3 regions of the Paenibacillus sp. 7516 genome follow, and region 3 is predicted to be linked to each of the others. Evidence: riboswitches for the same ligand, from Rfam matches in the RefSeq annotation. Region 3 holds a riboswitch; each other region holds the start of a gene.

Region 1 (8,266 bases), on a different contig from region 3:
GGGCTGGTCGAACAGCGTACCGATGAGCCTGACGTCCCCATCGATGATACCCGAATAGCACTAACGCAGGTGAAGAAGGTAGACTCCTGGGCAGAAGCGGCAGATGGTGTGCTGGAATCATCGGCGCTTCTGCTGATTAATGGAAGCAGGGATGCCTGGCTCTTTAATGTCAAAGGCGGCGTTCGCCGGGGAGTAGAGGAACCTCAAACCGAATCGGTTATTCGGGGACCACGCGAAGGATTTACGGAGACACTTCGTGTAAATACAGCTCTCATCCGATTCAAGTTGAAGAATTCGTCACTCAAAATGTTGAGCATGACCATCGGGACAGAGACCAAGACCAATGTGGTGCTGACCTATCTGGACGGCATAGCAGATTCGAACCATATCAAGGATGTCAAGGACCGCCTGAACAAAATCAAGATTGACGGCATTCTGGAAACCGGGTATATCGAGGAATTGATTGAAGATCATCCGTATTCCCCGTTCCCACAGATGCATTATACGGAACGCCCCGATACGGTCGTGGGGAACCTGCTGGAGGGCCGCTTTGCCATTCTGGTGGATGGCAGCCCGTTTGCGCTGATTGGTCCGGTGACCATGTGGCAGATGCTGCAGGCCAGTGAGGACTATTATGAACGGTTCTTTATCACCAATCTGGTGCGATGGATCCGGTTTCTGTTTGTGGCGATTGCCTTGTTTCTGCCAGCTCTTTATATCGCCATCACGACTTTTCATCAGGATATGCTTCCAACAACGCTGATTCTGAGTATCGCCGGAGCCAGGGAAGCCATTCCGTTCCCGGCTCTGGTGGAAGCTCTTATTATGGAACTTTCATTTGAAGCCTTGCGTGAAGCGGGGGTCAGATTACCGAAGACGGTAGGTCAGGCAGTCAGCATCCTGGGTGCACTCGTGATCGGGCAGGCCGCGGTTCAGGCCGGGATTGTATCGGCGCCCATGGTTATCATCGTATCCATGACAGGTATTGCATCGTTTACCATCCCGCGCTTTAACTTTGCTATCACGGTTCGTTTGCTGCGGTTTCCAATCATGCTGCTCGCCGGAGCGCTCGGACTGTACGGCATTGTCATCGGACTGGTATTGATCTCGGTCCATCTGACGCAGATGACATCTTTCGGCGTGCCGTACCTGTCAGGGCTGAGTCCTTACAGCAGGACAGATACCAAGGATATAGTCATTCGTACACCATGGTGGAAAATGATTAATCGTCCTTCTACAGTGCATCGGGATCAGAAGCGTATGAATGCCAAGATTAATGGTTCGCCAGAAGCTGAGGAGGGGTGGTAAACTCATGCATTTCATGCATAAATATCGCACCGTGGTGCTGCTATTCCTGTGTACCCTCTTGTTATCAGGCTGTTGGGATCGTGAAGAAATTAATGATATTGCATTTGTGATTGGAATTGCTGTGGACAAGGAGAAGCAGGATTATAGGACAAGCTTGCAAATAGCGTTACCTGGTCAGTCTGGCGCTTCCGGAAGTGAAGGTGGCGGTGGAGGCACAAGTGGGGATAAATCCTGGTTCATGCTGTCCACGACAGCCAAAACGTTTCGCGGGACCTCGCTAGAAGGGCAAAAGGCCCTATCCCGGCGTCTCTATTATGCCCATCGTCGAACGCTGCTGATCGGGGAGGACTTGGCGAGGGAAGGGATTGCTCCCATGCTGGACCTATTAACCAGATACCCACTGAATCGTTTGTCTGCGATGCCTGTAGTCACCAAGGGTGAAGCGTTTAAGGTTCTAGATGCGGACGCACCGATTGAAAAATTCCCCTCGGAGATGGTGCGCGAGTTATGTTTTTTGAATATGCGGCATCCGCGTTCGCTCAAATTGTTTATAGACTCCATCCTTTCGGACGGAATCGATCCCTTTCTCCCGATTGCTTCCGTTGCTGAAAATGTACCGAAGGATTGGAAGGATGTCAAAACCAATATCAAGCTGGATGGACTGGCCATCTTCAAAAAGGACAAACTGGTGGGGATGATCGAAAAAGCCCCTGCGGATGCACTTATTTTGGCTATGGGTGAAGCCAATACGCCAGAGGTAATGATTAAAGCTCCAGAGGGAGAGGGGACGTTGTTCCTGAAGCTGAACGAAAACAATTCTTCGTTCCAGCCGCATATTCGTAATGACAAGGTGAGTGTCAGGATTCAACTATACGCCAAGGGAGTTTTGGTGGATAACGAATCGAATTACGGCGACCTGCGGGAACGTGAGATTTTGACGCTTAACGAAGCGATTCACAAAAAAGTGAAAGAAGATATCGAGGAGGGCGTAAGGCTGCTCCAGCGAAAGTATAATGCCGATATTCTGGGGCTGGGTCGTTCCATACATCAGCAGATGCCGAAAGAATGGGACAAGATCAAGGACCGCTGGTATGACATTTATCCAAATATGGAGGTTGTGGTAGAGCCCCATATCATCATTGAGAATGTAGGGATCACCAATAAACCGATTGGATTGACCGAGGAGGAGATCATCCATGATTAAGCCGCTCATGTTTACTTATCTGGCCATGGTCATCGTTGTCATTATCATGGACTTTAAGCACCTGAGGCAGGCAGCGGCGATTAACCGATGGTTATCCTATGGCGTGATTGCATGCAGCATCGGGATTTGGTTCTATGTTACCCATCTGAGCAAAACGTTTTTTCTGACAGTTTGGCTTACACATTTGATCCAGCGGTACTTGCCGCTGCCATAGATGTTGTATATCGTTATCTCGGATGAACAGGCAGAAAGGAGGTATTTGATGAATCAGGGAGTGACAAGCCGGCAGCTTACGCTGCTAATCTTGCTGATGAGTGTAACAGGTACGCTCATTCAACCCCATGCACAGGCCATTTTTTATGCCGAACAGCATGCCTATCTATCCTACATCCCTGTATTTCTAGTCACACTTGCATCGATGGGGATGTTAAATCGTGTCCAGAGCCGGTTTCCCGATCAGGACCTGTTTGAGTCTTTGGTCGAAAGATTTCCCTTCTTGGGACGGGTAACGGGCTTAATGTATATCATGTTTTTCATTTTGATATTTGCCCGTGACATCCGGCTGATCGGTGACTACGTAAGTATAACCTTGCTTGAGACGACGCCCATATCCATTATCGTGTTGTCTCTCTTGGTTATGGCTGTGTTTATTGTCAGAGGAGGACTTGGTTCCTTAATTGGGATGTCCGAGCTGTACATTACCTTATTTCTGCTCAACTCGGTCATTGTCCCATTCATGTTGATTCAACAAATTAACCTGGATAATCTGATGCCATACTTCGATATTGATGCAGCAGGTGTGGGTAAAGGAAGCTGGTATATCTTCTCCTTCTTCGCAGAGATGGTTGCATTGCCTTTTGTAATCAAGGGAAGCGACTTTCGGTTCAGATCGGTGACTTGGGGAGTAACGATTGCTGCCTTGCTGATGATGCTGATTATGATCGAGACCATTACCTCCATTGGTGTGCCAATTGCATCGAGGCTGGTTTATCCTTCGTATGAAATTGCCAGACAGCTGCAAGTAAGTGACTTTCTGGATCGGTTCGACCTGGCCTTGGCTGCGGCTACGCTGCCTACCATGATTACGAAGATTGCATTTGACCTGTATTTTATCTGCTGGGGACTGAAACGGATGATTCCCAAGGTATCCGGTAAGCTGATGACCGGTCCGGTTGCGCTGGTAGGATTCGTATGTGCATTTTGGTTTTTCAAGAATGCGATTCAGCTGTTCCGCTTCACGCGGGAATGGACATGGATTGCCATTCTGTTCGAAGTGATTTTCCCCCTCATTCTTTTCGTGTTTCTTCGACCGCGTAAAAAGGAAAAGGACGCCTCACGTCAAGGAGAGAAGCATCGTGAACCATCCAAAAAGCAGCATGAACAGGAGAAGAACAGACGCGATTCTGACCAGGAAGACGACACAGGAAAGGATGAAATGCAGGGGGGCGAGCTTCAGCCTTCCTGATGCCAATCATAAAAAATCGTTATAGAAGAACACACTAAATGACGTGAAACAAGGTTTCCCTCCATGAAACTACCCTGTATACTGTAGTCAAACGAATGACGTTCGGACGAACGAACTGGGGGGAAACATGAATGGCTCAACATTTGGCAGGTATACGTGTAGCACTGACGGGACCACGTAAATCCAAGGAGATGGCGTTGTTAGTTGAGAAAATGGGTGGCATTCCACTCGTGCGGCCAGCACAGGGAACGGTATTCCTGGACGATCGGAACATACGCAATGGTCTCGTCTCCTTGATCTCTGATCCGCCCGACTGGGCGGTATTAACTACAGGCATGGGACTTGATGCCATATTTGAAATGGCAGAGGATATGGACATAGCTGGTCAACTGCTGGATGTTCTGTCGGAAGCTTCAATTGCGGCAAGAGGATACAAAACGGTGAACTCACTTCGTAAGCGCAAGCTCGCACCGCTGGTCCGGGATGATGACGGCAGTACGGACGGGCTGATCCGTGAATTCGCACCACATGATCTTGCCGGCAAGAAAGTCATGCTCCAGCTTCATGGAGAGACTGCGCCGAAGCTGGTCAACTGGCTGGAAGAACAGGGGGCCGAGGTAAGACAGGTTCTGCCTTATCGTCATGTACCACCGGAAGAGGCCGAACTGGAACTGCTTTTGAATGAAATTGTGCAGCGTGAGGTTGATGCCGTAGCATTCACCAGCGGTCCCCAAGTACGGTTTTTGGCAAAGTATGCGGCTTCCCAAGGCAAGCTGGAACAGATGCAGCAGGCCTTCCGGGACGGTGTCATTCCCGCATCTGTCGGCAAAGTGACTGCGAACGCCATGCGTGAAGAAGGGATTGAAGCACGAGTTGTTCCGGAGGAAGAAAAGATGGGAGCGCTCATCGTTGAGCTGGGACGATATATTGCTGCAGCAAACGCAGATCAATCCTGATAAGCAGATCAGGACGCAGGTCTGTTAAAGGATCCAGTAAGATCGTTATTGAGGGTTTCGTATATGGACATCGTATTTCAAGTTCTGATCGGTTCTGGATCAGAACTTTTTTCCGTTTTGTCTGAAAATAGAATCAAGGACAAACATCATAAGCATGGACATTTTTTCCTGAGCGGTGTTATGATGAAAGCAATATCATTCATGAAAACAAGCAAGGTGCTCTTGCGTCGAGCAAGAGGTAACAGGGAATCGGGTGTAAATCCCGAGCGGTCCCGCCACTGTAATGGGGAAGCCCTTTTCATCCAAGTCACTCGTACATTCGGGGAAGACAGAAAAGGAAGCTGATGATCCAGAGCCAGGAGACCTACCTTGCATGTGTCACCGAACCCTTCGCGGAAAGGAGTGGTGTACGAAGAATCAGGAAACGGGCGAACAACCGGTTCGCCTGGCAGGCCCTTTGCGGCCATGCAGCCACAGGTCTATCCTCTATAGGGCCGTGGACTGTCTTCTTGAGTGTACGTACATGCGTATCCCATCCGTTATAAGGATGGGATTTTTTTGTTTTTTTACAGTCGATCCGGAACTGGATTTAATCGAACATGCCGCGAAGAAGAAGGTCGGTCAAGCCGTCCTTTTTCACTGTTTTGGAATAGCCGGGATAAGAAGGTTGAGCTGCACGGAGCAACTCAATAATCAAGAGCTCGTTACAGACAACGGCTAAAGTAGCGATGATATAGATGTGATTGGCGTGTTAAGGGTGAACAGGGAGATGGAGGAGGAGAAGCAATGCAGAGTCAAGGAAAGCTGCTGATTATCGGATTTGGCCCGGGAGCGATGGAGCATATCACCACACGGGCATTGGAGGCACTTCGGGAGAGTGAGGTCATCATTGGTTATAACACTTACGTTGATCTGATTCGTCCACTTCTGGACGGACAGGAGATTGTACGTACAGGCATGACCGAAGAAGTAAGCCGGGCACAGGAAGCGGTCAGACAGGCCGAGATGGGTAAAATCGTTGCAGTAATCTCCAGTGGCGATGCAGGTGTATATGGCATGGCCGGACTGGTGTATGAGGTGCTGATGGAGCAAGGCTGGAAGCCGGAAACTGGCGTTGGCGTTGAAGTTATTCCGGGTGTATCTGCCATTCAATCCTGTGCTTCCTTGCTGGGTGCACCCGTGATGCATGATGCATGTACGATCAGCCTGAGTGACCACCTTACGCCATGGGAGACGATTATTCGCCGAGTTGAAGCAGCAGCATCAGCTGATTTTGTTATTGCTCTGTACAACCCTCGCAGTGGACGCCGGACACGCCAGATCGTGGAGACGCAGGAGATGCTGCTGCGATACCGTAGTCCCCAGACACCGGTGGGGCTTGTAAAAAGTGCCTACCGTGAACGTCAGGATGTCGTGATGACCACGCTGGAAGACATGTTGAATCATGATATCGGCATGCTTACGACGGTGATCATTGGTAATTCCTCGACCATGATGTACGAAGGACTCATGGTCACACCGCGCGGATATCAGCGGAAATACACGCTGAATACCGCGGAACAGCCGCTCAGACCGCATGAGCGGCTCCGCACGGAAGCTGAGCCTTGGTCGCTCGGCGCGATGGAGGCCCGTTCGGCCGCTGCCGCCGATGCAGCAGGCACGGTCCCCGATGCGCAGACCGCACAGCCAGCGGCGGAAACAGCCCTGCGCGGCGCAAGCGCCAGTACAGGCATGGAGCCGCAAGGGCAGCAGGGCGCCGGCATGCCTGCTGCACAGCCAGCGGGCGGCAGTACCGCAGTGCTTGCAGCCGAGCGGCCTGCGGCGGTGCAAGGTGCACCGCGTGCTGCCTTGGCGGTGCCGCATGCTGGTGCAGCCGAACTGGCTGCCGAGGCGCTGACGCGGCTTGCGGCAGGCGGTAAGCTCGCTGGCGAAGCGGCCAGCCGCTGGCTGGATGCAGCCGGGTCAGGCGTGCCAGCCGGGACGCCGCAGACGGCAGGGGCATCTGCTGAGCGGCAAGCACCCGAGCCGGGACGCAAGGCACCGCTGTTCGAGATTGGCGTGTCGCCTGGCGTCGGCAACAAGAAGTTTACAGCAGCCCAGATGGCGCTGCTGGCGCAATGCGCGAGTGAAGAAGGCGAGCTGGAATACACGCCGGAGCATCAGATTATTTTGCGGGTACCGACCTTTGAACCGGATCAGCTGGTAGAGGAACTGCGTGCAGCGAATTTCATCGTGGTGCCGATCGGTGACGTTATTAAGGTGAAGGCCTGTGACTTCTGCAATATGGAGAAGGATGATGCTGTTCCGATGGCCAATCATTTGCAGGCTGTTATAGGCGGACTTAGTGCGCCGAAAGAGACCAGCGTGGCTCTGAATGGCTGCGGCATGGCATGTTATGGTGCCGTACTCGAGGACATCGGAATCGTCTACCGCAAAGGCGGGTACGACCTGTTCCTTGGCGGCAAGAAGTTCGGACGAAACGCTCACCCTGCCCAGCCGGTAGCCGAGGGGATACCAGGTGATCAGATTGGCGGGATTGTGGAGCGGATCGTAGCGGAGTACAAGGAAAAGGGACACCCGAATGAAAGATTCCATAAATTTTTCAAACGCGTCGGGGTAATTCAGGGCTTCCGTCACGTAGATGCGCCTGTGACCGTGGAAGTAAACCCGGTATGCGGCGACTAGGGGTTGTGCCAGTGTTGTTATCGTCTGAATATTTTTTATCCAACGTTTGTAGTTATACCGGAAATGTTCATTGCACTTTTTTATAGATCGAAATGATTGGGTAACCAGGTTACCCTGCGTGAAAGGCTCGTTTACCGAGTAAGCACAACCAAAATTGAGATGCCTGGTCTATGGATCAGGCGGGGGAGGAAGAAGCCAGAGATGAATGCCATTTTGCTGGTGGGACACGGCAGCCGTGATCCCGAGGGGAACCGGGAGTTAATGGAGTTTGCACGTGCGGTAGCGGAGAAAGCACCGGAGAATACCGTGGTAGAGACCTGTTTTTTGGAATTAACAAGACCGAGTATTGCCGAAGGGGTTACCGCTTGTGTGGATAAAGGGGCAACGCGCGTTGTATTGGTGCCGATTATTCTGTTTGCTGCGGGCCACGCCAAAATTGATATCCCGAATGCCATCGACCGGGCCAAGATTCGTTATCCGCAAGTGGAATTCGTATATGGGCGTCCGATTGGCGTACATGAGAAAGTCGTTCAAATTATGCAAACCCGTCTGCAGGAAGCACAGCCTGTCCTTGTTACCGCCAATCAAGGCGGCGCAGCAGTGGCGGCTCCGCCTGCTCCTGTCACGGATGAGGAGACAGCCGTGCTT
Region 2 (8,266 bases), on a different contig from region 3:
CTCCATTCGCACATTGATCGGGCCCAAAACGGACATCCCGCAAGGCGTTAACTTGGATCGGGCAAATGCAGCCATCCAGCACTGGTATGGAGAATACAGCCTGCCAGCCGATGTATATGCCGTGCCGAAAGGCACGAATTTGGAGCCTCTTGCGAGACAAAATCAGTTGGATGAAAAGTCCCCTGTGTTTCTGAGAAATGGGTATATCGTGGTCAACTTCAATATTGAAAGTCTGCGAAATGGCGATACTGACGCGCCTCATCTCCAGTACATCTATGCACCTCTGATGAATCAGTGGCAAATGGAGGGTTTTCAGAACAATCCGGTCGATACTGAAGGCAATACTTGGCCCGTTCAAGACGGGGATGTTGTCTTCTACCATGCCAATTGGTCGAGCCGAAACGACTTCCAATCCCAAGTGCCACATTAAAATAAAGACAGCAAGCGATGCTTAATACTTGGTCGAGTCTCCCATGCTTGCATACATTGGTTTACATACATCAGTGTGCATAGCAGTTTGCATAACCGGTTTGCGTACATTGTAGTACTTTTCAACATCAGTTCATCATTTTTTATAGTCCTTATACAGCAAAAGGATTGCTCCGGCCGTCACCACCATGACCCGGAATAATCCTTTTTCTTCGCTTAATTATAAAAACCACAATACATCGTACCAACTAACTTAGCCCGTGATGCCATGAAAGGCATACTCTCGCATCTTATTCTTGATCTCTCTGACCGACAACACCGAAGCCATTAAGTTCCGCGTATAGGGATGACTGGCTGCACGATTCAGCTGCGCACTTTCCAACACTTCAACGACTTCACCCTTGTACATAACCGCAGTGCGATCGCTAACCTGCTGCACCACGGCCAGGTCATGTGATATGAAGATACATGAAATCCCTGTCTCCTCACGCAATCGGACCAACAGATTCAAAATTTGCTGCTGAATGGAAACATCGAGTGCCGAGGTAGCCTCATCAAATATAATTACATCCGGCTGCACTCCGATCGCCCGGGCAATAACCACTCGCTGCTGCTCCCCACCACTGATTTCGTGCGGATACTTGTCAGCAATCGCAGCGGGCAACCCCACCAGGTCCAGCAAACGGTGAATTTCCTTTTCCCCCTGCCTGCGCTTGATCAGTTTATAGTTCAATAAAGGCTCAAGAATAAACGATCCCACCCTCATGCGAGGATTGAAAATTGCCGAAGGTTCCTGAAAAACCATCTGAATCTGCTTGCGCTGCTGCCGCAAAGCCTCTCCCCTTATCCAAGTAATATCCTGCTGACGATAGATGATCTGCCCGGAGGTTGCCTTTTCCAGATGGGTCACACATTTGGCCAAGGTGCTCTTGCCACTTCCGCTCTCACCTACAATTCCCAGACATTCTCCCGGATACAGCTTCAGATTGATCGATTGCAATGCTGCATGGGCTACTTGGCCCCTGGATTCGTAGGTTTTACTTAAATTCCTCATTTCCAGAACGGGTATCCTCTCATCTACCATCCGTATTCCCCTCCAATTCAGGTACTGCAGCTAGCAATTCGCGAGTATATGCGTGACGTGGACTTGTAATAATGCTTGAAGTTTGTCCAAACTCAACCAGTGACCCGTTCTGCATCACACCGATGTAGTCTGCCATATGGGCTGCAACGGCAATATTGTGCGTCACAATGATCATCCCTGTTCCCTGACTTGCCCGAAGGCTGATCAATCGTTTGATCACTTCAACCTGAGTGGTTACATCCAGCGCACTGGTCGGTTCATCGGCAAGCAGCAGTTCTGGCTCCATCGTTACCGCCATGGCAATTGCCGTTCGCTGCTTCATGCCTCCGCTAAGCTGGCCGGGATACATGCTCATCATCCGCTCGGGGTCATCCAGTCCCATCTGTGAGAGCATGTCCACCGCCATGGCATAGGCAGCTTTCTTCGATAGTTCAACGTGTGTACGGATCGCCTCGATGTACTGACTTCCTACTGTACGGATGGGATTCAGATAAGAACCGCTATCCTGAAAAACCATAGCCATCCGCTTGCCGCGTATGCTGCCCCATTCCTTCTGCGAATAACTAAATATCGATTTTCCCTGAAAAACAATGTCTCCCCCGGCATACTGTCCACCGTCTGGAAGCATGCCGAGCAAAGCTCGAAGCAACGTCGATTTACCACTTCCGCTCTCGCCCACAATTCCGATAATCTCACCGGCATTCATTGCAAACGATACATTCTGCAGTGCGGGTGAACCACTCTTATACACTACAGAAAGACGGTCTACACCCAGTAAAGTGTTCATTATTGCCCAACCTGAATATTGCGATCCAGGAGATAAAAGTCGATCGGATACATCGTCGCACCCTGAACGGTGCTCTTGCTTACAATGTTAATTGGAGTATAGGTAATAAACATATATGCCGCATCATCCAGAATCATCTGCTGGGCTTCTGCAGCCAGTTCATATCTTTTCTCCACATCGAATTCGGAATGCAGCTGCTGAATCACCGCATCCAGCTTCGGATTGCTGTATCCACCGATGTTCCACTCCGCTCCTGTTTTGAAATAAAAGTCGAGAATATACTGGGGATCTCCGGTAATCCCTGTATTAATGCTGGTCAGAGCCAAATCGTAGTTCCCGCTTTTTTGATGATCAGTCAGATCCTCGTAAGAGGTCATTTCCAGATTAACTCCAATCTCCTTGAGCTGGGACTGCATTGCAGCAGCCACAATGCAGTCCGATTCGTAAGCTGAATTGAGGATCAATTGAAGCGTGAGCTTCTGTCCGTCTTTTTCCCGAATACCGTCCCCATCCGCATCCTTGTAGCCAGCCTCATCCAACAGCTTCTTGGCAGTCTCCGGTTCATAGTCATACCCCTTGACCTGATCATAGCCAAAAGGCAGAGCCGAGGTGAACGGTCCTTTGGCCGCCTGACCACCCACCAGTGTGTTTGCATACATCTCGCGGTCTATGCCATATGAGATTGCACGTCGTACGTCCGGCTCACTCAGCAGCGGGTTTTGCGTATTAAACCATACAAACTGCGTACGCAGACTCGGGATTTCGTCAATCGTATATTGACTCTGATCCTGGAATAATGCCAAGCTGCTTCGTCCCACGTTGCTGGCTACATCAATCTCACCCGATTGCAGTGCAAGGGCACGTGTGCTGTCATCCTTGATATATTTGAATGTAATGGTATCCACATCGGCTGCCCCGTCCCAGTACCCGTCATACTTTTTCACCTGAATCTCCTGATCCGGGGTATATCCAGTGACCATAAATGGACCTGTAGCGATAGGTTCACTCTTGAATTGGGATGTATCTGCACTCGTATCCACAATCACAAACAAGGGTTCAGCAATATTGCCGAGCAGGGAGGCATAAGGCTCCGTTGTTTTGATGGTGAGATCCTGGCCTTCTGCAGTCATGGAAGCCACCGGCAAGGTCGATTGTCCTCTCTCATTCAGCTCCATGGAACGTTCAATAGACTTCTTGACCGCCTCTGCAGTAACCTTATTACCATTATGGAACGTTACACCGTCCCGGATATGAAAATGCCATGTGGTATCATCAATACGGTCCCAGCTATCCGCAATTTTCGGTACCAATTTCATATTTTCGTCAAACTGAATCAGGGTCTCTCCTATTGCTGCCCGTGTAAGGGTCCAGCCGTTCCACTCCTCTGCCGGATCCAGATTACTTCCTAGCCAGAATAACGCCACATTCAGATGAGTCGGTGTACCTGCACTGCCTTTAACAGCCTCAGCCGCCTTTTCGCCAGATGATGATGAGGTGGAGGTATTTGTTGGGGTTTGGCCACAAGCTGCGATAATACATAAAATCAATAATGACAGTACGGTAAGCGTTAGCGTTTTTCCATATCTCGAATTCATTCCCGTTCCTCCTGTTAAGCTGCCTTTTTCTTGGGATCCAGCACATCCCTCAGACTGTCGCCCAGCAAATTAAAAATGATCACCGTGCAAAATATCGCAAGTCCCGGATAAATCAACAACCACGGAGCTGTCTGCAAATATCGTCTGCCTTCATTCAGCATCGCCCCCCACTCCGGTTCGGGAGGTTGAGCACCCAGCCCCAGAAATGACAGGCCTGAGATGGATAACATCATGCCGCCCACATCCATCATCGCCATGACGATGAGAGGAGACAGCATGTTGGGCAGGATGGTTCTGGTGATGATCTGAATCTTCCGCGCGCCGCTGAAGGCTGCCGCAGCGACATACTCCTTTTGCTGAAGCGAGATCACCAGACTTCTTGCCAGTCGTGCATACTTCGCCCACCAGACAACAGCCAGGGCAATTACCGTATTAAACAGGCCAGGCCCCAGCATCCCCACTACTGCGATGGCGAAGATTAATCCTGGAAAGGCCATCAGTGTATCGGATAACCGCATCAGCACTATATCTGTCAGGCCACGAGCAAAACCTGCGATAACACCAATGGCTACACCAAGCACAAACACAATTCCGATCATCATAAATGTAAGCAGAAGCGACGTCCTGGCCCCGTAAAGGAGACGGGATAACACGCAGCGTCCAAGCTGGTCGGTTCCAAGCGGATATTCCGAACTGGCTGGCTGCAGTACCTTGGCAAAATTCGTTGCCAGTGGATCATGCGGTGCGAGCAGCGGCGCAATCATGGCGAGAATGACCCAAAGGAGGGTCAATGAACATAGAAACGTGAACCAGCGATGCTGTGTCAGAATAAGCTTAAATTCTCTCATTTTAGACATCCACGTCCAGTCGAATCCGCGGGTCATGCAGATGTGTCCAGAGATCAACGATCAGATTCAGCAATACATAGATGGTTGCCATCCAGATGACATAGCCCTGAATCAGAGGATAGTCCCTTGTAAAGATGGCATCCACCGCCATCTGCCCTACACCCGGCCATACGAACAAACTTTCCACAATGGCTGCCCCGCCGAGCAGGGCGCCTGTAGACATGCCCATGAGCGTAACGATGGGCAATAATATATTGGGTAAAATATGCTGCATCATAATGACTCTCTCCTTCACGCCTCTGGCTCTGGCCCCCGTTACATAGTTCTGGGACATCTCTTCCAGAATCACCGTACGGATCTGCCTGATATATTGGGCGATCAGAGGTAACGCCAGTGTGCATGCAGGCAATATCAGGCTGTTCCAGCCCGAACTCCCCATGACGGGAAGCAGCTTGAGCTGTACGCCAAACACCAGCATGAGCAGCATCCCGAGCCAGAAGCTCGGCATGGACAACCCGGCAAACGAAAACAGGCGTATGACGTAATCCAGCACGTTGTTTCTGTAGACGGCCGACAAAACACCCAGTGGAAACGCAATCAGAATGACCAGCAGCAGGGCACTTCCTGTTAGCCGAAGCGTGGCTGGAAGCCTGGACAGCAGAATGTCGAGCACAGGCCTGTCGTATTTATAGGACGTTCCGAAATCTCCGGTAATTACCTGTCCCAGCCAGGTTCCGTAGCGTATCCAAAACGGCTGATCCAGTCCCAGCCGGACACGCACCTGCTGTACCAATTCGTCCGACGGAGTGACCCCTGTAGACATGAGCATAAGCCTTGCCGGGTCCCCCGGAGACAGATAGGTTAGCAGAAACGTCAGAAACGAAATGCCGAATAACACGGCTGCCAGCTGAATGAATCTTTTCACAATATATCTACTCACATGTCTGACATCCTCTCCCCAATCTCCAACCCCGTACATGACTTGTCCATGCATATCAAAAAAGACGTCTCTCTCCGCTAGTACCGGATAAGGACGTCTTAAATAAACAGATTTTCAGAAAAAATCATGCTCTCTAAACACCTTCCTATCTCCCGTAGGTACTACTGTGTTGTTAAACTAGGCAGGTCTCCTGGCTCCAGAATCCTCGTCATTGCAGCACCTTCCCGGTCTAAACCAGTGGCATAACGCAGCATGACTCCTCTGTTACAGTGGCGGGACCGCGCCGGCATTACACCGGTCTTCCCTATTAAGCTTCTACCCGAAGGTAAAGCACCCAGTTCCACATATTCAATTGAAATGCATTCTGTACCAGTATAGCTGGCTCACAGATAATGATCAAAGCATTTATTCAAATTTGAAACAGCTCATCAGCCTACTCCCGCTGCTCTCTCGAACCTTTGGGGGAAACCCCTGTCACACGCTTGAACATCTTGGAAAATAACAACGGATCCGTATACCCCACAGAATGGGCAACCTCACTGACCGAAAGCGTTGAACTCTGCAGCAGCTCTGCTGCGCGATTCATCCGGTATTCAAGAAAAAAAGCCTGCAGCGACTTCCCGTACTTCTCCTTAAAAAGACCGGACAGATAGGTACGATCCAAACGCACGGACTGCGCAATATCAAGGATGGACGTCTTCTGGCTGTACCTGTTCTCCATAAACTGGACCGCTTGTCTGATGTATTCATCCTTGGTGGAAAGGGGCCTCTGCGGCTTACGCTCATCAGGGGAGGAGGAGATCAGTTCGGCAATTAATCGGTACAGCAGACTCTGGCTGAATACATCTCCACCATTGCGCGAGGAGGCTTGAGTCATCTCTGCATACAAACCATCCATTACCTTTGGATCCTTGGCTTCAAATACAGGGCATTCTGGACTCAGGTTAGCCCGCTGCATGAAAGTCTTGGCATGTACGCCCTTAAAACCGAACCAGGAGTATGTCCAAGGCTCCTTCGCATCGGCCTCATAATGAATGATGGTATCCGGCAGAATGGCGAAGCCCTGACCCTGCGTCAAATGGTACTCCTTATCTTCCATATGAACGGTTCCCCGTCCCTCATGAATGTAATGAACCACATAGGAATCTCGTACCCCCGGACCCCAATAATGAGACGGATCACAATCCTCCCAGCCGAAAAAAAGCAGCACCAGCTCCATCTGTGTCCAGTCCATGGGCACCACGTTCATCTCGATTGGGCTCACCTTCTCACTCCTTCCCTTCTTCCATATCAATATTTATCTTACTTCAGATTATAACAGGTATATTGGTTAAATATCAGCTGAAAGCGGGACCAAAAATGGGATTATGCCATGTATGAGAGAGGTTGAACCATAGTTATATAAGCCGGATCGGCCTATAGTTGGGGTACACCATTATTCAGGGAGGCTGGACTTGAGATGAACAAAATTACGTTTCTCGGTGCAGGCAGCACCGTTTTTGTCAAAAATGTATTAGGTGACGTCATGATGACCGAAGCACTGCAGGATTTTGAATTGGCCTTGTATGATATCGATGCCGAGCGGCTGAATGATTCGGAGCGACTGCTGACCAGTATGGGCCGTTCTCTTGGAAGCCGTTGTTCCATAAAAAAATACACAGACCGCAAAGAAGCGCTGCGCGGTGCCAAATATGTCATTAACGCCATTCAAGTGGGCGGATATGATCCATGTACAATTACGGACTTCGAAATACCGAAGAAATACGGACTGCGTCAGACTATTGCTGACACCCTCGGCATTGGCGGTATCTTCCGTAATTTGCGTACCATTCCCGTCATGCTCGACTTTGCCCGGGACATGCAGGAAGTATGTCCTAACGCCTGGTTCCTGAACTACACCAACCCGATGGCCGTACTGACCAATGTCATGAACGTGCATGGCGGAATCAAAACGGTAGGTCTGTGCCACAGTGTGCAGGTATGCGTGCCTCACCTGTTTGAGGCGCTGGGAATGGATCAGACAGGTGTAGTTGCAAAAGTTGCAGGAATTAACCATATGGCCTGGCTGCTGGAAGTGACGAGAGATGGTCAGGATCTGTATCCGGAGATTAAACGCCTGGCGAGGGAGAAGCAGAAGGAGCAGCATCATGATATGGTGCGTTTCGAGCTGATGAATCGTTTTGGATACTACGTAACGGAGTCTTCCGAGCACAATGCTGAGTACCATCCATACTTTATCAAACGGAATTATCCAGAATTGATCGAACGCTTCAACATCCCGCTGGATGAATATCCGCGCCGCTGCGTGAACCAGATTGAAGGATGGAAGGAAATGCGTGAGAAGCTGTTTGCCAGTGAACATATTGAACATACGCGCAGCCGTGAATACGCTTCACACATCATGGAAGCGATGGAAACGAACCGCCCATACAAAATTGGCGGTAATGTAATGAATACTGGCCTAATTACCAACCTGCCTCGTGAGGCCTGTGTCGAGGTTCCATGTCTCGTGGACGGATCCGGAATCAGCCCAACTTACATTGGCGACCTGCCTCCACAGCTGGCGGCACTGAACCGCACCAA
Region 3 (8,266 bases):
CGTTCCCTATAACAAAAATAATCCCTGCAGCAGACTTAACACCGTCAGCAGAGCGGCTTCCAGCAGCTCATTCATCGCACCATATGTATCTCCAGTAAGTCCGCCTAACCTCTCGCTGATGCGTCCGGCAACAAACTTGCCGATAAGATATGCCGCCAGCGGTACCAAAATGGCAGCTGCAATAGGATATAGCCACCAAGGTAATGTCCCAAGTCCCCTATCCATCACCAGCATTTCTACCATGCTGTTACCCGGCTGGAAGATCCAAACCGCGGCAAGCGTAATGACAGCCGCGAGGATGGTTAGTCCAACCGCAGCGCTTCGTGCCCGCTGGACTTCCTTCCGTTCCCCAAGGCCCTTGAACAGGACAGCAAGTCCATCGTCTCCCCTGGCATTCGGCCAAGCCGAAATGGCATATACCATGAACCAGCGGCTCCAGATCATGGGCAGAATCAGCAGCGCTCCATACAGCCAGTTACCACGTGCGATAAAATCAGCAATTAAGGCTGCTTTCATCATGAGCAGCAGCACGCAGGCAATTACGCCCATGGCTCCAACGCGGCTGTCTTTCATAATTTCCAGCATTCGCTCACGGGTACGATAGCTGAGCAGACCATCCGCTGTGTCCATCCAGCCATCGAGGTGGAGTCCCCCCGTAAGCCATACCCATAGGGTCAGGGTCAATACGGCCGCTGGAAACGATGGCAGCAGTGCACCTGTAAGCGCGCCACCGAGCCAGACACATAATCCAATAGCCGCTCCGACCAGCGGATAATAGACTACGCTTTCCCGCAGCAGTGGCGGAACGAAGTCAATCTGCATTTTCACAGGGAAACGGGACAAAAATTGAAAAGCGGCCGCAGCCGCATGTTTTTGATCCAGTCTGTTTACATTTTCCGCATCCAGAGCCGGGCCCTGGTTAACCTGATTCGTATGGTCTTCACTGGTCATTTCCTCACGATTATGCTCGCTGTCGTTACCGTCATGGCTCATAAGCGATACTCCTTGCTCTTCAGCTCCATGGCAATCCCTACCGTTACCAGAAATACTTCGCGGCTGATCGCAGCAACTCGCTGATTCAATATGCCCGCCAGATCCCGATATCTTCTGCCAAGCGCATACTCCGGTACGATGCCGTCCCCCACTTCATTCGTAACCAGGACAAGCAGCCCGGGATAGGACTCGATGGCGGCTACCAGTGCATTCATATGATCCAGAACAACTTGCTCAGGCTCTTGCTCGTGGGTAAGCAGGACATTCGTCAACCAGAGCGTCAGGCAATCCACCAAAATGGTCGGAGCAGACGATCCTGTCTGCGATTCTCCCATTCGTGTGATGAGTTCTGGCAGTGCCAAGGATTCCTCTACTGTATGCCACAGGTACCCCACTTCATCCCGCTGATTCTGATGCAGACGTATCCGTTCACGCATCTCGTCATCATACGCCTGTGCGGTTGCGACATACCAGGCCTCGGAGGAACGCTGCATGCAGAGACGCTCGGCAAAGGAGCTTTTGCCGCTCCTTGCCCCGCCCGTTACAAGTACGCTCATGGAGATACCTCTCCCCGAACTGCCGAAGCAGCTGTCGATGACTCATCCGCGCGCTCATTCTCATTCGAGCTTCTCGATACACCAGCGCTTGCAAATGTGGCCATCTCATTCAGAATACGGCAAGCCGCATCGATCAAATGAAGACTGAGCACACCACCTGTTCCCTCACCCAGCCGCATGTCCAGATCCAGCATCGGTTTGAGACCAAGTTCGCGCAGAAGCGCAGCATGTCCACTTTCATGCGAGGTATGGGAAGCAATCATATATTCCACACTGACCGGAGCAAGCTGTCTCGCAATCAGTGCCGCTGCAGTGGAGATAAACCCATCCACCACCACAGGGCAGCCATGAGCTGCCGCTGCAAGGATGACACCTGTCAGTCCGGCAATTTCCAATCCGCCCACTTTGCCAACCACATCCAGGGCATCGTCTGCATCCGGTGCATTCACACTAAGTGCCCGGCTGACTACAGCAGCTTTACGCTGTAAACCTGCGTCATCCACCCCTGTTCCCCGACCAACCGCAGATGCGGGTGCCGTTCCGGTTAAAGCGCACATGACTGCGGCACTCGCTGTAGTATTTCCGATACCCATTTCACCCGTGACGAACAACCGGGTTCCCTTGGCCACTTCAGTCGCCACAACCTCGGCTCCGGCAAGAATCGCCTGGATCGCTTCATCACGGCTCATGGCTGCGCCCTGTGCCATGTTGGCTGTACCTTTACGTACTTTGCGGGAGACCAGGTCCGGGTGTTCCAGATCGGCATTCACGCCAATGTCCACACAGATGACATCTGCCCCTGCATGGCGCGCCAGAACGTTGACGGCCGCTCCTCCTGCCAGAAAATTATGAACCATCTGCGGCGTTACCTCTGCCGGGAACGCACTGATGCCTTCGGCAACGACGCCGTGATCGGCAGCCATAACGATGACGGCCCTGCGATCCAGACAAGGCCGAGCCTCACCGGTTATCCCCGCAAGTCGAATAACCAACTGTTCCAGTTTGCCCAGACTTCCCGGCGGTTTCGTTAATGAATCCACATGTGCAGAGGCTTCTGCCGCCACTTCTTCATTAGGACCCATGATCCGATCGATTAACTGTTCCAACGTCTGTTCATTATTCATACCGCCAGCACTTCCTTCATCAAAATATAGGGTCGCCCCGCTTTTCGTTCACTCGTGTTCTCGCCGCAGCAGCAATTGCGGCAGTCCAGTATCGGGATGATTGACCATCGCCGGGTTCACCCGGAAGATATCCCGAATGTTCTCTTCCGTCATCAGCGAATGCGGTGTTCCACTGCTTACGCACATGCCCTCGCGCAGGGCGAGAATGTGATCGCAGAATTGCGCAGCGAGGTTCAGATCGTGCAGCACAGCCACAATGGTAATCTTGTTTTTTTTCCGCCAGGAGGATAATAGCTCCATAAATTGCAATTGATATCGGATATCAAGAAATGTGGTTGGCTCATCCAGCAATAATAATTGGGGCTCCTGGGCCATGACTTTGGCGAGCGCCACCCGCTGCCTCTGCCCGCCACTGAGTGCATCGAGCGGCCTGTCGGCCATTTCGGTTAGACCCAGTTCTTCCAGTACCCGGTCCACCACTGCCGCTCCATCCGCCGATTCCCTGCCTAGCCAATTCTGATAAGGATAACGTCCCATCTCCACCACATCTCGGACGGGATAAGAGATGGCAGGCAGGCCATCTTGCTGCAGCACCGCAATCATGCGGGACAGGTCTTTGCGAGTGTATGAGGTTATCTCCCGCCCTGCAATCCGAATGCTGCCTGCACCAGGCTGTTCGGTTCCTGCGATGAGCTGGAGCAGCGTTGATTTCCCGCTTCCGTTTGGACCAACAACACCCCACCATTCCCCCTCTGTGACACGCCAGTCCACGTTATGCAGCGCCCGTTGCTCTCCATACATTTTGCCTGCTCCAGCAACTTCAATCAGCGGATCGTTTGAGGTAACGCTTGTACCCATGTTTGTACTCATGGCATCACCCCTTTTCGCAGCTTTTTATTCCGGTGCAGCAGATACGCGAAGAAAGGAGCTCCGACAAAGGCCGTCACCACACCAAGCGGAATTTCGGTCGGGGCCAGCAGGGAGCGAGCAATCGTATCGGCCCATACCATGAAGATGGCTCCGCCAATCGCGGACAAGGGAACCAGCAAACGATAGTCAGGCCCAACGATTAGGCGAAGAATATGCGGGATGACAAGACCTACGAATCCGATGACACCCGAAACCGAGACGGCCCCGGCGGTAAGCAGTGTTCCTACGGCAAGGACGGATAGCTTCAAGCCATCCACCTGGACACCGATATGTGCAGCCTGCCGTTCCCCCAGTGCAAGAACATTCAAGGAACGGGCACGGCTCCAGAGGAAAATCAGACCCAGTATAAAATACGGGAAAAGGATGGCCGTATACGACCACCCACGCAGAGCCAGACTTCCCATCGTCCAGTATATAATTTCGTTAATCGTCTGTTTCGACATGGTCGACAGGAAGGAGACCACCGCTCCCAGAAAACTTTGCATCACCACACCAGCCAGAATCAGGCTGTGCGTCGGTATTTTGCGCCCTTCACGAGCCAGGGCGAGCACAAACCATAATGTGATCACACCCGTAAGAAATGCAACGAGCGGCAAGGTCCAGATTCCGATCAGTGCATATTGCAATCCGAAGAAAATTAGAAAAGCAGCCCCCACCGATGCACCAGACGATACGCCAAGCGTAAACGGATCTGCCAGCGGGTTACGAAGAACCCCCTGAAAGCCCGCTCCGGCGATGGCCAGCGATGCACCCACGAGTACTGCAAGCAGCACCCGCGGGAACCTGACCTTCCATATAATCTGCTCGGCTGCCGTACTCCAGTCGGGCGTGATCCAATCTCCGATCCATGGCATGTGATGAAGCAGAATGCCTGCAATGTCACGGACAGGCAGAGCCACTGAACCGATGCCCGTACAGATCAGCACAGTCAGCACAAGCAGCAGAATTCCGGCTGTTCCGTACACTGCCAGCTTTTTACTCATTGGAACAGGTCAGGATAGATCGCTTTGGCTACAGCTTTCAAACCTTCCGTTACACGTGGACCCGGACGGCTCAGCAGGTTGGCATCCAGGCCAATGACTGCATCGTCTTTTACCGCCGTGATTTGATCCCAGCCGCTGCGCTCTTTGATGATCTGATCCAATGTTTTGGAGTTCTCATCAATTACATCATTGGCGTACAGAATGACATCCGGATTGGAAGCAATAATGTTCTCTTCGTTAATTTCATTCCAGCCCACAAGGTCGGAAGCAACGTTGATTCCACCGGCTACCGTGATCAGTTCATCCATGAATTCGCCTTTACCCACAGTCCAGCCCGGGGAGAATTCAACATATACCTTTTTCTGATCTTCCGACTTCACAGCCTTAACCGCTTCGGTTACGTCCGCTACATCCTGTTTCATCTTCGTAATAAGCTCCTGTGCCTGCTCCTGATGATCCGTAATTTTGCCGAATGTTTCGATGTTGTTCATGACATCATCTATCGATTTCGGATCCGTTTTGAAAATGGTGATACCCAGCTCGCGCAGCTTCGTCACAGCTTCTTCGCTCATGGAGATCCCTGTAAATACGATGTCTGCTTCAGCTGCGATAATTGACTCTTCATTGGGCTTCGTCACACCGCCCATTTTCGGTTTGGTTGTTGCAGCTTCCGGATAATCGTCATAGTCGGATACGCCTACGATCTGCTCGTCCAATCCAAGGGCGAACAATGACTCGGTTTCTGCCGGAGACACGGATACGATTTTGGCTGGCGCTTTCTCAAACGTGAAGGATTCACCCGTTGCATCCGTTACCGTAAGTGGATATTGTGTTTTGAGATCCGTCTGCTCCTGGCCTTGGGATTGCTCCTGTGCCGGCTGCTGCGTAGACGTGCCTGTTCCCTCGCTCGTTGTTGCGTTTCCACATCCGGCCAAAGCCAGTGTGAGCATCGCTGCTGTCAGCAGGGACGCCATGCCTTTCCAATTCTTGATGTTCATTCTGTTCATTCTCCCCTTCTCTATGTTCTCTCTTAAGTAGTGCTCCTGACCATTTCCCCTGAATTGGTGTTCCTAAATAAAATGACCCTAGAAAACCACACTTGGCCACTACGATTGCAGTACCATCTTCCGATCGCTGTTATCCCCAGATTTTTTTGATTCTCTCTTATAAACGTGAAAATCCGGGGATAGCTTTTGCTTTCGATGCAGCTTTCTTTCAGAAAGCTTTTAGGCGAGCGCTACGCTTCTTCAGATTGGTTCTGCACTCTTCGTTACGTGTGAATATTTCAGTTCATCCTATATGAACAAAAAAATCCCTGATCCTTACGTCAGGATCAGGGATGACGTCTCGCATATGGCGATCTGCACATCTACAGCGTACCCGCTGTTCATGCACATAGAATTGCCCGAAACGCTGTCCTTTCCTCGAAGGAACACCGGTTTATACGTCCAGGGCAGGTAACCTGACTTACAGGACTGCTCGTCCTGATTTACAGTGGCGGGACCGTGCCGGATTCACACCGGCTTCCCTATTTCACCCATTGTGCCGTTCATCGTTTGCATAAGCTCGATGAGCTCTTGCTCGCACAAGGGACCCGTGGTCGCTGATATTGTAACCATTCAAGTGAGCATGTCCCATCCCTCAGCGCTTAAGCGCATAACGAGATATGTATTCATGCTGAAGTCACACTTCTGTTGTGATTATAGGTTATATTGCACATCCTTACAACCCGATTCACGGAAAAGACACCCTGCTTGAAATCCAGCTATTTCCGCTTTTTTCAAGCCGAACCTTAATGGCTTGCCCCGGAATGACCTGTGTATCCCAGAATCCCAGTTCCGGTATGAGACGTGACATGGCATACCGAATGACACCACCATGGGTAACTACGGCTATCGCCGGAACATGATTTTCTTCCGAATGTTCCTCTGGCGAAACGGACACAAGGCACTCCTTCACGAAAGAGTCAATCCTCGCAGCAAATGCCTGCCAAGGCTCGCCGCCCGGTGGCGTCACATGCTGCGGTGCATTAATCCATTCCCGGTAGAGCGGATTGTCCTTGAGCTCATTGTACGTCATCCCTTCCCATTGCCCAAAATCAATCTCACGCAGACGCGGATCATACTTTGCTTGTCCTGCTTGTACCGGGGCAATTCGTTCCACCGTCTGCCGGCAGCGCAGCAGATCGCTGCTATATAGCGCATCCCATGTGATCCCGCGAATGGACTTGCGAAGCGGCGCCAGTTCCATCTCTGCATCCGACAGGAGACCGATATCGGTATGTCCGAGGTATCTCTTTTCCACATTCCAAGATGTTGTCCCATGACGGATAAACACGATCTCCCGCGTTCCTGTTCCACGCTTCCCGGATTCTACTTCCATAACAGCGCACCTCCTGCTGTCCAGATGCCGAACGTTACCAGCCAGCATAACAGCACAAAAGCTCCCGCCGACCAGAACATCAAACGCGTGGTCCGCACGATATCCTCTGCTTCCATCAGCCGCGACTGATCACCCATATAGGCTCGAAAAGAAGCCACACCGTGGTAGACGTTATGCCCGCCAAGCCTGATACCCAGCGCTCCCGCAACGGCAGACTCCGGGAATCCGCTGTTCGGGCTGGGGTGCAATCTGGCATCCCGGCGAACCATGCGTGCAGCGCCTTTTGCGTTCAATCTCATGAACCATGCACCCGTAATGAGCAGCAAGGCGGTAAGCCGTGCCGGAATCCAGTTCGCCCAATCATCCAGACGAGCAGAGGCCCAGCCGAGATGCAAATACTTTTCATTTTTATAACCAACCATGGAATCCAGCGTATTGACGGCCCGATAGGCCATCGCAAGCGGAGCACCGCCAATCAGGGCATAGAACAGCGGTGAAACGATGGCATCCACGATGTTTTCCGCTACAGTCTCCACGGTTCCCCTCACGACTTCCGGTTCATCCAGATGCGCTGTATCCCGCCCAACGATCATACCGAGGGAACGTCTTGCCGCTGGCCAATCCCTCTCTCTTAGATGACGATACACTTCCATTCCTGCATCCTTCAGTCCTTTGGACGCAATGGTGGTGGCAATCAGTACCACTTCAGCGATAACGGCAACCACCGGGTGAACAAGTCCAAGGATGTATAACACTCCCCAAGTAAGCACCAATGAACCACCCGCAATGACTATCGGAAATAGCAGCCCTGCCCGTTTCAGCCCCTGATCGCTGCTCACTCGTTTTCGTATGGCCCGTTCCAGTGCAGAAATTCCTTTGCCCATGCCGATTACCGGGTGGGGAATCCAGCGTGGATCTCCAATGAGGCGATCCAGTATGTATGCTGCCAAAATAATCCATGCCCCTGTCATTCCTGCCCATATGGGCCAGTCCGCCCATTGACTCAGAGATATCATCGCTTGCTTTTCCTCTCTTTCCACGCCTGTCCAGCTTGTAAACTTTCGGTAACGGCATCATAGACAACACGCCCAATGCCTGCCCCAATCACTGTGGCTGTACCCGCGTAAGAGATCAGTGGTTTCCCCTCCACCTGACTTGTGGCAAGCACAATGGCATCTGTCGTCGTTCCTGTTGCAGTCAGTCCATTTTCCGCATCCCTTACACCGCAATCCGAGAGCGCTGCCGTTTTGGCTTCCACCGCTGTCTGAATGGCATTGACCATGGCTCCAGGCGTCAT

Evidence for each region. A riboswitch is a leader RNA that binds a small molecule or an ion and turns the genes downstream of it on or off. The one in region 3 is predicted to bind cobalamin.
Region 1: another riboswitch for cobalamin. It lies ahead of cobJ (precorrin-3B C(17)-methyltransferase); the one in region 3 lies ahead of CHI14_RS14515 (ABC transporter substrate-binding protein).
Region 2: another riboswitch for cobalamin. It lies ahead of nikB (nickel ABC transporter permease); the one in region 3 lies ahead of CHI14_RS14515 (ABC transporter substrate-binding protein).

The regions. Positions count from the first base shown of each region.
Region 1 is NZ_NPBI01000024.1:394,742-403,007, forward strand. It holds gene CHI14_RS21385 (spore germination protein) at 1-1,308, shown strand, start outside; gene CHI14_RS21390 (Ger(x)C family spore germination protein) at 1,322-2,512, shown strand; gene CHI14_RS21395 (hypothetical protein) at 2,505-2,726, shown strand; gene CHI14_RS21400 (GerAB/ArcD/ProY family transporter) at 2,775-3,977, shown strand; gene CHI14_RS21405 (uroporphyrinogen-III synthase) at 4,109-4,933, shown strand; cobalamin riboswitch at 5,131-5,319, shown strand; gene cobJ (precorrin-3B C(17)-methyltransferase) at 5,720-7,618, shown strand; gene CHI14_RS21420 (sirohydrochlorin chelatase) at 7,820-8,266, shown strand, end outside.
Region 2 is NZ_NPBI01000040.1:113,486-121,751, reverse strand. It holds gene CHI14_RS27155 (DUF5704 domain-containing protein) at 1-430, shown strand, start outside; gene CHI14_RS27150 (ABC transporter ATP-binding protein) at 683-1,483, opposite strand; gene CHI14_RS27145 (ABC transporter ATP-binding protein) at 1,503-2,300, opposite strand; gene CHI14_RS27140 (ABC transporter substrate-binding protein) at 2,300-3,895, opposite strand; gene nikC (nickel transporter permease) at 3,910-4,743, opposite strand; gene nikB (nickel ABC transporter permease) at 4,745-5,683, opposite strand; cobalamin riboswitch at 5,847-6,036, opposite strand; gene CHI14_RS27125 (AraC family transcriptional regulator) at 6,117-6,947, opposite strand; gene melA (alpha-glucosidase/alpha-galactosidase) at 7,143-8,266, shown strand, end outside.
Region 3 is NZ_NPBI01000013.1:64,664-72,929, reverse strand. It holds gene CHI14_RS14540 (adenosylcobinamide-GDP ribazoletransferase) at 7-993, opposite strand; gene cobU (bifunctional adenosylcobinamide kinase/adenosylcobinamide-phosphate guanylyltransferase) at 990-1,550, opposite strand; gene cobT (nicotinate-nucleotide--dimethylbenzimidazole phosphoribosyltransferase) at 1,547-2,674, opposite strand; gene CHI14_RS14525 (ABC transporter ATP-binding protein) at 2,723-3,544, opposite strand; gene CHI14_RS14520 (FecCD family ABC transporter permease) at 3,541-4,587, opposite strand; gene CHI14_RS14515 (ABC transporter substrate-binding protein) at 4,584-5,585, opposite strand; cobalamin riboswitch at 6,024-6,200, opposite strand; gene CHI14_RS14510 (histidine phosphatase family protein) at 6,322-6,969, opposite strand; gene cbiB (adenosylcobinamide-phosphate synthase CbiB) at 6,960-7,940, opposite strand; gene CHI14_RS14500 (adenosylcobinamide amidohydrolase) at 7,982-8,266, opposite strand, start outside.